DNA from 2 places in the Peribacillus sp. NPDC097225 genome. Region 2 is predicted to be linked to the other one. Evidence: predicted binding sites of a transcription regulator. Region 2 holds the regulator's gene; the other holds the start of a gene.
The links. Region 2 encodes LexA, which represses DNA repair genes until DNA is damaged. Its sites were predicted from a motif close to CGAACATATGTTCG; they were not measured.

Region 1: the regulator LexA is predicted to act here: its motif matches at 2,701-2,714, upstream of uvrB (excinuclease ABC subunit UvrB).

The regions. Positions count from the first base shown of each region.
Region 1 covers NZ_JBIWDJ010000004.1:134,032-142,170, forward strand. The annotation lists gene uvrA (excinuclease ABC subunit UvrA) at 1-578, opposite strand, end outside; gene uvrB (excinuclease ABC subunit UvrB) at 585-2,570, opposite strand; gene ACIQXH_RS13475 (DUF2198 family protein) at 2,790-3,020, opposite strand; gene ACIQXH_RS13480 (catalase) at 3,169-4,746, opposite strand; gene ACIQXH_RS13485 (N-acetylmuramoyl-L-alanine amidase family protein) at 5,100-6,830, shown strand; gene ACIQXH_RS13490 (MMPL family transporter) at 6,986-8,139, shown strand, end outside.
Region 2 covers NZ_JBIWDJ010000002.1:526,136-534,274, forward strand. The annotation lists gene tkt (transketolase) at 1-477, opposite strand, end outside; gene ACIQXH_RS08435 (DUF896 domain-containing protein) at 709-942, opposite strand; gene ACIQXH_RS08440 (YneB family resolvase-like protein) at 1,007-1,663, opposite strand; gene yneA (cell division suppressor protein YneA) at 1,676-1,987, opposite strand; gene lexA (transcriptional repressor LexA) at 2,147-2,770, shown strand; gene ACIQXH_RS08455 (hypothetical protein) at 3,037-3,324, shown strand; gene ACIQXH_RS08460 (GlsB/YeaQ/YmgE family stress response membrane protein) at 3,496-3,732, opposite strand; gene ACIQXH_RS08465 (peptide MFS transporter) at 4,492-5,988, shown strand; gene ACIQXH_RS08470 (VanZ family protein) at 6,081-6,689, opposite strand; gene ACIQXH_RS08475 (YqhV family protein) at 7,058-7,333, shown strand; partial or broken gene ACIQXH_RS08480 (N-acetylmuramoyl-L-alanine amidase) at 7,560-8,139, opposite strand, start outside.

The DNA.
Region 1 (8,139 bases), on a different contig from region 2:
GTGATATCATCACTGAGGTCATACATCTCCCCATCAATCCGTACACGGACATACCCTTGTTTCTTCACTTCTTCCAGCACTTTCACATGCGTTCCCTTTCTTCCTGAAACGAGTGGTGCCAATACTTGAAGCTTTGTCCGTTCCGGATAATCAAGTATACGATCAACCATTTGTTCAATCGTCTGGGAACTGATTTCGATATGATGGATCGGACAAGTCGGCCGGCCGACCCTCGCATATAGCAATCTTAAATAATCATAAATTTCCGTTACGGTTCCCACAGTGGAACGAGGGTTCTTGCTCGTCGTTTTCTGATCGATCGATATCGCAGGAGATAACCCTTCAATCATATCCACGTCTGGTTTATCCACCTGCCCTAAGAATTGGCGGGCATAAGCCGAGAGTGATTCGACATAACGTCTTTGTCCTTCCGCATATATCGTATCAAAAGCCAAGGACGACTTCCCGGAACCGGATAATCCCGTTAGCACCACAAGCTTATCCCTCGGTATCGTGACGTCGATATTCTTGAGGTTGTTGGTCCTTGCACCCTTAATCACAATTTTATCCATTGCCATGTTTCGTCACCCTTCCGCTTTTAACTCTAATATTAAATCACGCAGTTCGGCAGCCCGTTCGAAATCCAGTGCCTTTGCCGCTTCTTTCATTTCTTTTTCCATGCTTGCCACCACTTTTTCGCGCTCTTTCTTCGGAAGCTTAGACAGTTTGATAGCCGGATCTTCCTGATACGCTTCCCCATCTTCAACAACTTGCGTAGCCCGGATGGAATCCCTGATATCCTTTTGGATGGTCTGTGGTGTGATTCCATGCTTTTTGTTGAAATTTTCCTGGATTTCCCGTCGGCGCGTCGTTTCACTGATGGCCAGTTCCATCGAATTCGTTATCCGGTCAGCATACATGATGACGTGCCCGTTTGCATTCCTGGCGGCACGGCCCATCGTTTGGATGAGTGAACGTTCCGAGCGGAGGAATCCTTCTTTATCAGCATCGAGAATGGTCACCAAGGACACTTCGGGGATATCCAGACCTTCCCGCAAAAGATTGATCCCGACAAGGACATCATATTTCCCCATCCTCAATTCCCGGATGATTTCAATTCTTTCCAACGTTTTTATCTCAGAATGAAGGTACTGAACCTTGATTCCTATATCCTTCAGGTAATCCGTTAAATCCTCGGACATCTTTTTCGTCAATGTCGTAATTAAAACCCGTTCATCCCGTTTAGCCCGTTCCTGGATTTCACCTATCAGGTCATCAATCTGCCCTTCAATCGGTCGCACTTCAATGGTAGGATCAAGCAATCCAGTAGGTCGGATAATTTGCTCGACCATTTCCGGCGTATGTTCCAATTCATATGGTCCTGGAGTTGCCGAAACGAATATGGATTGATGGACTTTCTTTTCAAACTCCTCGAATCTGAGTGGCCGGTTATCTTTCGCAGAGGGTAGGCGGAATCCATGGTCCACCAATACCTGCTTCCGAGCCTGATCGCCATTGAACATGCCGCGGATCTGTGAAAGGGTCACATGTGACTCGTCGACAATCAATAGGAAGTCTTCCGGAAAATAGTCAATCAAGGTGTAAGGTGTAGCTCCTGCGGGGCGTAGGGTTAAATGACGGGAATAGTTCTCGATACCCGAACAGAAACCCATCTCCCTCATCATTTCCAAATCGTAACGGGTCCGTTGCTCCAATCGCTGTGCTTCAAGAAGCTTTTCATCTTCACGAAGTTCTGCCAATCGTTCTTCAAGTTCCGTTTCAATATTTTGAATCGCCACATTCAGTTTCTCTTCACGTGTCACGAAATGGGATGCCGGAAAGATGGCGATATGTTCCCGTTCACCAGTGATCTCGCCAGTCAGGGCATCGACTTCCCGAATCCGGTCAATCTCGTCCCCGAAAAACTCGACCCGAACGCAGTGTTCATCTTTTGAGGCCGGGAAGATTTCAACTACGTCTCCGCGGACCCTGAACGTTCCACGTTGAAAGGCAATATCATTTCTCTCATATTGAATATCTACAAGTTTATGCAGCAGTGCATTTCTGTCTATCTCCATACCAGTACGCAGCGATACCACCATCTCCCTGTATTCTTCCGGGGAACCTAACCCATAAATACAGGATACACTGGCAATGATGATGACATCTTCCCGTTCGAACAAAGAGGATGTCGCCGAGTGGCGGAGTTTATCGATTTCATCATTGATACTGGCATCTTTCTCTATGAAAGTATCAGTGGAAGGCACATAGGCTTCTGGCTGATAGTAATCGTAATAGCTGACAAAGTACTCAACCGCATTATTGGGGAAAAACTCTTTGAACTCACTGTAAAGCTGCCCTGCCAACGTTTTGTTATGGGCAATGACAAGAGTAGGCTTATTGATTTGTTGGATGACATTGGAGACAGTGAATGTTTTCCCTGTTCCTGTCGCTCCAAGCAGCGTCTGCATACTCTTTCCTTCTTTTATGCCAGCAACAAGCTTTTCTATCGCCGCTGGCTGATCTCCCTGCGGAGAATATTTTGAGACTAACTCAAACGTTTCCTTCACCAAGCATGGCCTCCTACTGAATTAGTTTTATATGAAAAAAGGGATATGATTTATTCCTTCTATTTATTCCGTTTAAAGAACTATATATACACATTCTACCACAATATCCCCAAAACAAACCACCGAAAAGCGAACAAACATTCTGTTTCGTATTTTATAACCTAGCAGGTCAAAGAGTCCTTTTCATAGAAATCGAGACAAAAAAAGCACCTCTATAAATTAGGCGCTCTTGGCTGTTCGTTTCATCATTCTTTTTGATAACCAGAAACCCACCGTCAGTGATAGTGCATCAATGATTATTAATAAGTTCGTATGTGTATAACCTTTATATGCGGAAGCGGCGATCAATGCAACCGTTAGTATAAGACCTACAATATAGTTATAGGTGACCCTTGAAAATAGCATGACTAGAAGACCGGGTAATAGAAGGGCTGAAAGAAATTTAATCATTTTTTCATCTCCTTTGTAAGAGAAAAATAGAGTAGTTACAGTTTAAATGATTCCTTGGTTTTTTGCCAATCTATTTCCTGCAAAACGAACAAGCGGTATACAAAAGGGAAACCCCCTTCAAGGAAGGGAGTTCACTTTTTGCATCCTATTAATATGGATCGGCGTCATGACCTTTTTCGACTGCTTCCTCTGGATTGTCCGTACCACCCATTGGTTTGGAAGACTCGGTATGTTGGGAAGCTGCCGCTAATCCATCTTTCAAACGACGGCCATAATCTTTATCGGCCTCTTCAGCAAGGGCAATCATCTTCTCTTGAATGCGTGGATCAGCAGGTGCGAGTGCATCCACTAGATTGGAGATCAATTCGTCCCTTTCCCAATCCTCGAATTCACGATACGTTTCACCTGCTTGTTTCGTGTTGCTTTGGCGATCTATCGTTTCACGGACCAGTTTGCCCTCCACAAAAGGGGTATACTCTTTACCCGTCTGCTCAGCCTCTTTCAATCCTCCTACAGTCGATGGTTCGTAGTTGATATGAGGACTTTGGTTTCCTCTACCCACTTCATACTGCATTTGGCCGCCCGTTTGATTGGTCGCCGTCCGTTTTTTCGGTGCATTGATCGGCAGTTGCAGATAATTGGCCCCCACGCGATGACGTTGTGTATCCGAATACGAGAATGTGCGGCCTTGGAGCATCTTATCATCCGAGAAATCCAATCCATCTACAAGGACTCCCGTTCCAAAAGCAACCTGCTCGACTTCGGTGAAATAATCTTCCGGGTTCTTATTCAAAACCATCGTGCCGACATGCAGCCATGGGAATTGGTCTTTTGGCCAAATCTTCGTATCGTCTAATGGATCGAAATCCAGTTCAGGATGGGCATCATCACTCATGATCTGTACATTTAAATCCCATTCTGGGTAATCCCCATTTTCGATTGCTTCATATAAATCCTGTGTAGCATGATTGAAATTCGTCGACTGAATCTCATTCGCTTCTTTCTGCGTCAAGTTTTTGATCCCTTGCTTTGGTTCCCAATGGTACTTGACCAGGACTGCTTCTCCCTCTTGATTCACCCACTTATACGTATTGACCCCGGAACCCTGCATCATGCGGTAGCTAGCCGGAATGCCCCAAGGCGAGAATAAGAAGGTGATCATATGGAAGGTTTCCGGAGAACTTGAGCAGAAATCGAAAATCCTTCTGCCATCCTGAATGTTCGTAACCGGGTCGGGTTTGAAGGCATGGATCAAATCGGGAAATTTCATGGCGTCGCGGATAAAGAATATTTTGAGGTTGTTCCCTACTAAATCCCAGTTTCCATCTTCCGTATAAAACTTAACGGCAAATCCACGAGGGTCACGTAATGTTTCAGGGGAGGTTCCCCCATGAATGACCGAAGAAAACCTGACGAAGACCGGTGTTTTTTTACCCGCTTCTTGAAAGACCTTTGCTCTCGTATATTTAGAAACCGGCTCGTCTCCCGCCTTGCCTGTCGGAACAAAATATCCATGTGCACCTGCACCTCGTGCATGTACCACCCGCTCCGGAATCCGCTCTCTATCGAAGTGACTCATTTTTTCCAGGAAGTCGTAGTTCTCTAATGTACTTGGTCCCCTGTTTCCAACAGTCCGGATGCTTTGATTATTCGTTATGGGGTGCCCTTGTCGGTTGGTCAAGGTTTCTTCCGATTCATTATTCGTCTCTTTTGGTTGATCAGACACTAAATTTCCTCCTTTGTAAATATCATCCATCACTCCAACTAACATCCCCAATTCCTCAAACTTCACTCATATTAATTCAAAATTCTTCAATTAATGTAAATTACGTTCTAATTACCTACAAAAAGTTCCAAAAAACACCTACTAATTGATGTGAGTATATTGTACTATTATTAATGAATCTCCTTCACACTATCGCCAATGATACCGATAAAAATCATGGAGATTACTCCAATGAAGGCATCTCCGCAGAATATGTGCACTTATATTCACTTACCAAGGGTTATTCTGACCCAACCTCTGGATGAACCATAGCCATTCGATTATTTCAGCATAATTTAAAGGAGCGAGCTTTAATGAAAAGAAGAATAATCACCCTATTTGCAGCAACCTTGGTTTTTTTGACGATTTTCTCGTATCCACACGCCACCGATCAAGTTCAAGCCGCTTCCAAAACGGCCAAAGTTACAGCTAGTTCCCTCCATATAAGAGAACAACCTAAGACCACCGCAAAATCTCTGGGCTTAATAAAAAAAGGAAAAGAAGTGACGATCTCTTCACAAAAATCCGGATGGTCGAAAATCAAGTATGGAAAACTAACGGGCTGGGTTTCCACCACGTATTTGGACGAGTTAGGTTATGTGACAGCTTCCTCGTTAGTATTAAGAAAATCAAATAATACAAGCAGCAAGTCTCTCGCAACCTTACCTAAAGGAACCGCCGTAGAAATTAAATCGACCAAAGGCAATTGGCTACAAATCTATGTATCTTCCAAAAAGAAAACCGGTTGGGTTTCTAAAACATACATATCTAGTTCCAAGCCTACAGCCACCGCTAAACCGGCAGCTGTCAGCACAACCAAGTACTATGTTACAGCCAGTTCATTGTATGTCCGTAAGTCTGCCAATACCACGTCAAAGAAGCTGGCGACGATCAATAAGGGCGCTGCCGTTACCTATATTAAAAAATCGGGTAACTGGGCAAACGTGAAGACGGCTTCCGGCGTGACCGGATGGGCTTCCTTAACCTATCTATCTAAGAAAAAACCTACTGCATCTCCTTCAGCCGTTAAGGAAACGACTTACTATGTAACAGCTGCCGAGCTATACGTAAGGAAATCGGGTAACTCAAAAGCAGACAAAGTCACCACTCTAAAAAAAGGGGAGGCTGTCACGCTTTATGAAGAGAAAGACAAATGGGGAAGAATCAAAACGGCTTCCGGGAAAACAGGTTGGGCTTCCCTTACCTATCTAGCAAAAACCAAGCCGAAAGAAACAAAACCAGTAACAACCACACCACCTAAAGTAGAAGCACCTATAAAAGAAGAACCGGTCAAAACCAAGCCAACCAAATACTATGTCATTTCCGACTCGTTGAACATTCGCAATGGACCTTCGGCAACGAATAAAATAATAGGGGCCGTCGATAGAAGTGATAGTGTCATAGTGACGGAAACACAAGGAGATTGGGGCAAGGTCGAAACACAATCCGGTTTGGTAGGATGGGCCTCCCTCACGTATCTATCGAAGACCAAACCGAGTGATGGATTTAAAGGCAAGGTGATCGTCCTTGATCCGGGGCATGGCGGGTCTGACCCTGGGGCATCCGGGAAAAATAATCGGGAAAAGGATTTAACTCTTTCCACGGCTAAAAAGCTGAAAGCCAAATTGGAGGAGGCCGGTGCAAAAGTCGTCATGACACGAACAGGCGATACGTATCCCTCTTTAAGTAAACGAGTGGAAATCAGCCAGGCCAACAAACCCGATGTCTTTATCAGCATTCACTATAATGCTGGTCCCAGCTCAGCCAACGGCATTGAAACATTTTATCTAGCATCGAATGTCAATGAAAAAGAGCTCGCACAAACCGTACAAGCTGAAATCATCAAAGAAACAAAATTGAGGGACCGTGGTGCCAAAACGGGGAACTTCCAGGTCATCCGGGATAACAAGCAAGCTGCGATATTACTAGAATTAGGGTTCATCTCCAATTTGGAAGAAGAAAAGCTCATTGCCACGAGCGCCTATCAAGACACGGCCGTCACTGGTATCTTTAATGGGTTGAAGAAATACTTCAATTTATTTTAATGAATCAAAAAAGCTTTGGAGGGATTTACCTTCCAAAGCTTTTTTTTAGAAATTCAAGAAACTGCATACCCAGTTTTGCAAATAGGAAAGTTTCCCCTTTATAATTAAGAGTGGATTATGATAAAAATTTCAAAAGTGAGGTGCCTTCATTGAACATGTTAGGAAGATTAAGCAAAATGATGACCGGAACAATCAGCCGTTGGGTTGTCATCGCCATCTGGATTATTGCGACAGTACTGTTAACCTTCACGTTACCGGCAGTGAACGATAAAACGGAAAATGTTCCTACTGATTTACCTGCAGACTCAGATTCTGTCGTAGCGGATGAACTGATAAAAAAAGAATTCCCTAATTCCTCAGGGATACCTGCCTTGCTTACATGGCATCGGGAGGGTGGACTGACTGATGCTGATTTAGCTGAAATTCAAAACCTTTCCAAAGAGCTTACAGAAAGTCCCTTAAAACAGCAATCCTTCTTACCTCCTCTTCACAACGCTCCACTGCCCGCACTAAAGGGCTCTGTTTCTGAAGATGGTACGACTTTCGTACAGCCCCTCTTCTTTGAGGAAAGTGCCGGGACAGCCGTTTTGGAAAAAAACATTGAACGCATCAATAAGTTAGTAACCGAACGCGTCGGTACGGACCCTTCAAAGGTTAAAATCGACTCTGAAGACCTGTCCCTTCGTGTAACGGGTCCTGTCGGGATCTCCGTCGATGCGACTGGATTATTTGCCGGTGCCGATATTCAATTACTACTGGCGACGGTTATACTCGTTCTTGTCGTCTTATTACTTATTTATCGCTCACCACTTTTAGCGATCATTCCATTAATCGGGGTCGGTTTCGCTTACCTTGTCACAAGTCCTATCCTAGGATTCATGGCAGACCACGGCTGGATTACAGTCGATGCGCAGGCCATTTCGATTATGACCGTATTGCTATTCGGGGCGGGAACCGATTATTGTTTATTCTTGATATCCCACTACCGTAGTGAATTGAGAAGACACGAAAGCAAACGAGAAGCCATGATGGCTGCCTTTAAAGATTCTTCAGGCGCCATTGCGATGAGCGGTCTGACGATCGTCGTCTCCCTATTAACATTGCTCGTGGCTCAATATGGTGCTTATCATCGTTTCGCCGTACCATTCAGCTTATCCATATTAATCATGATGATTGCTGCCTTAACTCTCGTTCCTGCACTACTTTCCGTTTTCGGCCGGGCCTCTTTCTTCCCGATCGTTCCACGTACACCCGAAATGGAAGAAGCACGCGCGAAGAAAAAGGGCAAACCCGTCAAGATACACAAAGA
Region 2 (8,139 bases):
GTCTCCATCCCCACAAATACTATATGTATAATGATCAACTACATTATAAGAATCACGATTGTAGCTTTCAGCCAAGTGACGTTCTGCCATTGCCATACCTACAGCCATTGCAATCCCTTGGCCAAGTGGTCCAGTAGTGGCATCTACACCAGCAGTATGTCCGTATTCAGGATGCCCAGGAGTTTTACTTCCCCATTGACGGAAACCCTTTAAGTCATCCATTGTCAAGCCGTAACCTGATAAATGCAGGAGACTGTATAATAGCATGGAACCATGTCCTGCCGATAAAACAAAACGGTCTCTATTAAACCAATCAGGATTTTTCGGGTTATGATTCATATAATCAGTCCACAGCTTATATGCCATGGGAGCTGCACCCATAGGCATGCCTGGATGACCTGAATTAGCCTTTTCAATTGCATCGATCGATAATGTACGAATTGTATTAATAGAAAGTGCATCTAATTTATCTAACATGTGTAAAACATCCCTTCCTGTAGTGTACCTCTTTATATTATATTGACTAACTTAATATCACAACTAAAATAACCATTTCTTGCACAGCTAATTCAATTTTCTACTAATTAAGGATTTACCAAGGTTAGGTTAAACCAAAAAAGAGAATACATACATCGATGCATTCTCTTTTTTCACTTTACATTCCTCATGAGTAATCCTAATGATGGGGCCATCATCAGTCCTTATTGGTTAATGTAAACCTTTTTTTTCTTTAATGTTTTTTATTTTTTGAGGCGTGACATCATTACCTTCTGGATCGATAACTTTAACATTTTCTAGCGTATCAGCCATTGAACGTCTAAATGTCTCCAAATACTCACTTCGTAAGGAAGTTTGCTCTTTCGCCTCTTCTACAGTTAAGCCCTCTCCCTTAGCTTTTTTAGAAAGTTCATTGATACGGGCCATTTTTTCTTTTGATAGCATAATTTTTCTCCTTTATATATACGGATATTGACATGGTATTAAAAAAAAAGTGAAATTACAAGTTCTATGATTGATTCTCCGGTGTACCTTGCTGGTATTCCAAGAATCTGCGGTGTACCGTTGCTTTTGACACTTCATAGCCAAAGCCTCTCAGTGTTGCCGCAATCTCCGCAAAAGTTAATCCATTCGAACGCAGTTTCACAATTTCTTCTATGGGTACTTCTTTACGATCCCTACCAGTGGAGTTTCTTTGGTTCTTCAGGTTTTTCTGGGGCCGGTAGCCATTTTCAACGGCCCTAAGCATACCACGTTTAATTTTCAGGTTATGTAGTTTACGTTGATATTCTTCTACAATACCAACAATTTGGATAACCATGGCATCAGAGTCCGATAACTCTAATTCACCATCATGAGAAAGTGTGAAGATCTTCACTCCTTCTTTAAGTACAACATGAAACAAGGCAATTTTAGCATTACCTCTTCCCAACCTAGTTTCATCTTGAATCAGGAGAACATTCGCTTCCTTTGTCTTAAAAAGATCAAGCATGTCAAATATCCCGTCACGGTTCAGTTCGTAACCACTTGCCTGCTCTCTTATTATTGAAACGACTTCCATGTCATTATGTTCTGCTAACTTTACTAATTCCTCTTCCTGCCTAGCTAGCGAGGTTTCCTGCGTTTCTTTTTCTGTACTTACCCGACAATAGATGACTGCTTTCATATGAACCTACCTTTACTGCTTACTAGCCAAACTTTGGACTACTTTTTCACTTTCAACTGGTATGACAATGATTTGACCTGCCTTAATCGTATCCGCCCTTACACCGTTATACTCTTCTATCCAACCAATGAATTCTTTTTTTGTCAATTCGGTTTGACCATATTCTTCTGAAATCTCCCATATAGTATCACCTTCGTTAATTTCAATCGAAAGGAAATCCCTATTTTGATTACTATCTAATGTGAAAGAGAATAAAATAGACAAGATAAATACAAATCCTGCTAATAGAATCGTATAAATATTATTTTTGCAAAATGTCTTCATTAATATCCCTCCATAGCGAATGTACGTTCGTTTTTAGTTGATGATTGAATTATAATACGAACGTTTGTTTCAGTCAACAACCAAATTCGAACTTATGTTTGTATAGCATGGAGAGCCATGCTATAATATAGCAAAGAATTATAGAGAAGAGGTGCGTATATGACTAAACTATCAAAACGGCAGCAGGATATTCTTGATTTCATAAAAGATGAAGTTCGTCAAAAAGGTTATCCACCTTCCGTTAGAGAGATTGGCGAAGCTGTGGGACTTGCATCAAGTTCGACTGTACATGGACATTTATCTCGTTTGGAAAGCAAAGGCTTAATCAGACGCGACCCAACTAAACCAAGGGCCATTGAGATTTTAAATATAGAAGAATCTAATAACATTCCAAAAACAAACGTAGTTAACGTACCACTTCTCGGAAAAGTAACCGCAGGTATGCCGATAACTGCCATCGAGAACATAGAGGAATACTTCCCTCTTCCTGAAAGTATGGTTCCACATGATGATCATGTGTTCATGCTTGAAATTATGGGTGAAAGTATGATTGAAGCAGGAATTCATGATGGAGATTATGTCATTGTAAAACAACAAAGCAATGCCAATAACGGAGATATCGTCGTGGCCATGACGGAAGATGATGAAGCCACCGTTAAACGATTCTTTAAGGAACCGGATTACATACGGCTTCAGCCAGAAAACTCCAATATGGAACCTATCATTCTAAGAGATGTAACCATTCTTGGAAGAGTGATCGGGCTATATAGGCAAATTCATTAAAAGCGCGCAAATTGCGCTTTTTTTTTATTATTTTAAGTCTATGTATTTCATCCCATGTATATGACAGAAAGAATACTATAATATTTTAATAGAGATGTTAGTCGATTAGATTAAGCCACTTAACTTACATGTTATGATGAATCTAAATATAATTGTAATATCAAAAGAGCTTTGATCAATAAACCGAGTCAAATAAACAAGGTATAATTCTTTTATATCCGGTGAAATTAGTTCAATAGACATTTCTTTTTGAAAGTGGTGTTACTATGGATTTTCCGACGATACATACGAATTTTTGGGATGCTGTAATTGCCATTCCAACTATCATGATTTTGACTCAAATCATAAAATACCTCTTTCCTATCCCCCGAAGTTACGTACCCACTATTGCTTTATGTCTTGGTTTAATCCTTTCTATATTCATAAGCCATCGGCATCACTTGACTACTGGGATTTTTATGGGATGGTTTTACGGATACGCCAGTATCGGTAATTACGCCGCACTTAAAACAGCTTTAGTTTCTTTTAGGAACTCTGATAATCATTCGGATTGATTAAACACTGATGGATTCTTCGATCGAAAACCTTTATTTTATTACGCAAAAAAACTGTCCAGTATTGTTGAACAGCATTTTCAAGCAATAATGGACACATATAGATCAGCTTTCTCTAAACCATCTACACGTGATTCTGGCAAATTCATTCAATCTTGTACCCTCTGCTTTCTACCTCCATCTTGTATTTCTCATGATAATGGATACAATAAACACAACAATTATGGCACCCAGTAACGCAGGCACAATGTAAAACCCTTCTGTCTCAGGTCCGATTGGCCCTAATATTGCAGTACCAAGCCATGCTCCAACAAATCCAGCAATGATATTTCCAATAATTCCACCCGGCATATCCCTTCCTAAAATCAGACTTCCCAGCCATCCAATTATTCCACCAACAATTAACATCCAAATTAGCTCCAAAAATAACCACCTCCTTTCTCTAAAATTTATGAAATTTTTTTATTAATAGAACAGACTTGTGACTAATGAAAATCACTTTAAGCTCCTCAGTCAATAACTTATCGGCTGTTTATATACTTCTACCTATATAGGTACTATAAAAGGCCGCCCTAAAAAGGCGGCCTTTAGTGTTTTAATCTTCCGTTTTCCCTACTCCAAAAAAACCATCCGGTAGGAATGATTGAAAATTATTATTTGGTTATAATAATAAATACCGCCAGACAACTGCAATTGTCTGGCGGCACCACATGGTAAAAAAGAAAACAATTAAATTGCTTTCTATACCAGAATAAGTATTTTAGCTTCTTTTGTCGATATGACAATATTCCTATTTTCAATATTTCACACTATTTCCTACTATATTTTTTAAAATTTCAACCTTATTCATCATCATTTTTCCTACACATTCATTTAAAATCAGATTTCCATAGTTAGTTGAATGGTCTTACAATTCGAAATTCTAATTTACCGTTTTTTGGATTTATATCAGACTAAATAGTACTTTTTCATTTCAAAGTGGATTTAATCGAATTTTAGACTCCTAATATATACCTTATTACCTATTTATGCTATTTCAATAGTCCTGTATTTCACAAAAAAAGGATATAAATACACCTTATTAAGAACTATTGTTAAAATACACTAAATATTCTTTACAACTGCTCTAAGAAAAGTTATTATACTATAATAAAAGGAGGAGAATGTATGTCATCATCAATAAATAAACAGAAAATTTTGGATAGCATTCCTCAAAAAGGTTTTTTCGGAAACCCTAAAGGGCTATTCACACTTTTCTTCACGGAGTTTTGGGAGCGCTTCTCCTATTATGGTATGAAGGCCATTCTTGTATACTATATGTATTATGAGGTATCTAAAGGTGGACTAGGTCTTGATGAAAAAACATCTCTAGCCATTGTATCCATCTATGGATCGTTAGTATATATGTCCGGAATTATTGGTGGCTGGTTAGCCGATAGGATTTTCGGAACACAAAAAGCCGTTTTTTATGGCGGTATATTGATTATGCTTGGTCATATTGCACTTGCGATACCAGGTAGCATATCCATGTTCTTCGTTTCCATGATACTAATCGTTATAGGTACAGGTCTTTTAAAACCTAATGTATCCAGTATTGTTGGAGATCTATATGCGGAAGACGATAACCGTCGAGATTCGGGTTTCAGCATATTCTACATGGGAATAAATACGGGTGCATTCATTGCTCCGCTTATTGTCGGAACAGTTGGAATGAAGTACAATTTCCACCTTGGATTCGGTATTGCAGCCGTTGGTATGTTTATTGGATTAATCGTCTTCATGGCTACAAAGAAAAAAAATCTGGGACTTGCAGGAATAACCCCTGTCAATCCTTTGGCTCCGAATGAAAAGAAATCTGTTTACACCAAGATTGGGCTAGCTATTTTAATTATTGCCATCATTTGTGCAATCGCTATCTCAAATGGTCTCTTAACACTTAATAGCTTTATCGGCCTTGTTGGTATTCTTGGAATTCTTATTCCTACCATGTATTTTATTGTCATGTACCGTAGTCCGAAAACAACAGCTGTTGAGCGTTCACGTTTACTAGCCTATATCCCTTTATTTATAGCAGCTGTCATGTTTTGGGCCATCCAAGAACAAGGCTCAACTATTTTAGCAAATTATGCTGATAAACGGACACAGTTAGAATTTGCAGGTTTTCACATTTCACCAGCATGGTTCCAATCTTTAAACCCATTGTTCATCATTACTTTAGCTCCTTTATTCGCATGGTTATGGGTTAAATTAGGGAAACGTCAGCCAACTATACCTCAAAAGTTTTCAATTGGCCTATTCTTTGCTGGTCTATCATTCCTAGTAATTTTGGTTCCCTCTTATTTTGGAGGAGCCGGTTCATTAGTTAGCCCATTATGGCTTGTACTTAGTTATTTCCTTGTAGTAATTGGAGAGCTATGCTTGTCACCTGTTGGTATGTCAGCTACCACTAAACTTGCTCCATCTGCGTTCTCAGCACAAATGATGAGTTTATGGTTCTTAGCCAATGCAGCAGCACAAGCATTAAATGCTCAAATTGTAAGATTTTACTCTGCGGACACAGAAATGGTCTATTTCGGGGCTATCGGAATCACTTCATTGATTTTAGGATTTATCCTATTGGCAATATCACCAAAGATTCAAGGCTTTATGAAAGGCTTACGTTAACAAATGTAAAGCCAGCTTCTCCTATCATGGACAAGCTGGCTTTTTTTGTTTTTCGTCAAAACTGTATGTTACTGGACCCTACCGGATTTTCATTATGCATTCCGCTTTGCGGGGATAATATCTATCACTTTCACGAACCAACGATACAAGAAATATCCCAAATATACCCCAATAAGGTTCAAGATCAGATCGTCTATATCCAAACTTCCTCTTTGAAAAACATACTGGCATATTTCTATGATTGAGATTGAGAAAAAGGGAATAAGAAATCTTGGAATACCGGTCATCTTTTTTCCCTTTCTGGATAGCAGGTACAATCCAAATGGAATGAATAATCCTACATTTGCACTTAGATTATAAAAAGAAACAAGCCAATTCGAATCACCAGTTAAATAAGGGCTGATTGTAGATAACGGGATAATATTATACGAATATTCCTGTCCTTCAGGTCGGAAGAAAAGTAAAACTAGCAAAGAGAAACTATAACCACTTATCGCTACCTGCCAATACAATCGGGGTAGTTTTATTGTTTCCCCCCTGACCAATAAGACGATCATCAACACAGAGACTACAATACAAACCCATACAACCATGATCACCCAAGGGTTCAAATAGAATAGGAGTTGAAGAAAAATAGGTAGACCACCGAAGAATAACCCCTGTGAGAACAGAAGCGTAAGCAATAGCGTTTTATAAGTCATATGGGGCCCTCCTTCAAACGAATACCATTACATCCTAGGCTATTGAGGACATACCGTCAATATGAAAGATATAGCGCTTGGTACAACACTCATAAGATTTCCTACTTTTTCTCTCCGTTGACATACTCCTTAACACGTAATTTCTGACCGACTTTTATTATATATATATATATATTGGTATCTATCGGCTATCGTACTGTTTAGCCAAGAAAGATACCGTGTCACCTGACTTCCACCTGACCCCCTTCATAAAGTCCATAACGATGGGTTTTTTCAAATGGAACGACCACCGGGATAGGATAAAGTTGTCCTATTTTTTAAAATAGATTCATAAGATAAACGTGCACAAAAGTTCGGAGGGGAAAATCATGTTTATAGCTTTTGAAAAAGCCGTTCTTATAATGGGTTTACTTCGTTTGCTTTCGGGAAGTATAGAAATATTCGCAGCTATACTCATGTTAAGACTTAATGATATCGAAAAAGCGTTGGTTGTGAATAGTTCCCTCGCACTCGTTGGACCTATAATACTTATTAGTACAACAGCTGTTGGTTTATTCGGGATGACCGAAAAGCTTTCCCTCTTTAAAGTTTCATGCATCTTAATAGGAGTGACCATTATATTTATTGGAATAAAAAGCGAATAATAAGCATAAAACAATCATTCTCAATAAATGGGATTGCCCATGATAAAACATTTCGGCACCTTTTTGATTTCACCAACGATATTTTCAGATTATCTACATATATGACAGCCATTTCTACAATTCACTTAATCAACTTCTTTAATCTCAATAAGAGAAGGGATTAGATATGGTGTGTAGTGTGGTATCTCGAAGTACTTGATAATGTTTCATTCACCATCCAGAGCTATCATTTCACTCGCAGTTTTTGACCGATTTCAAGGTAATTGGGTTTAACCTTAGGGTTCAGAGCTAAAAGTTTAGACACACTTGTTCCATATTTTATGGCAATGCTATAAAGAGTATCACCCTTTACAATCGTGTGAGTGTTACTTGGTACCTCCTCTTTCCTTTTCAAATTGAATGATTTAACGATTCCATTGATATGTCCTTGAGCCAAATTTTCAATAAAAGCACTCTTTTTCAACTTAGAGGCATCAGAAACATTATCGATGAAGCCATTTTCAGTCAATAAAGCAGGCATAGTGGATTCCCGAAGCACATGTAAATTTCCCGTTCTTTGCCCACGATCTTTCAAATCCACAAGTTTCAGAATTTCAGCGTGGATATTATCCTGGTACTTTTTAGTAACCTGATTAGTGGATGTATAAATATAATCTTCATATCCTTGTCCACCACCGGCATTAATATGGACGGACAAAAAGAAATCAGCTCCCCAAGCATTTGCTTCGTTTGTCCGTGCCGATAAGGACGGATACGTATCTCCTGTACGACTCATCTTTGTCGATACATTCTTATACCGTGCAAGA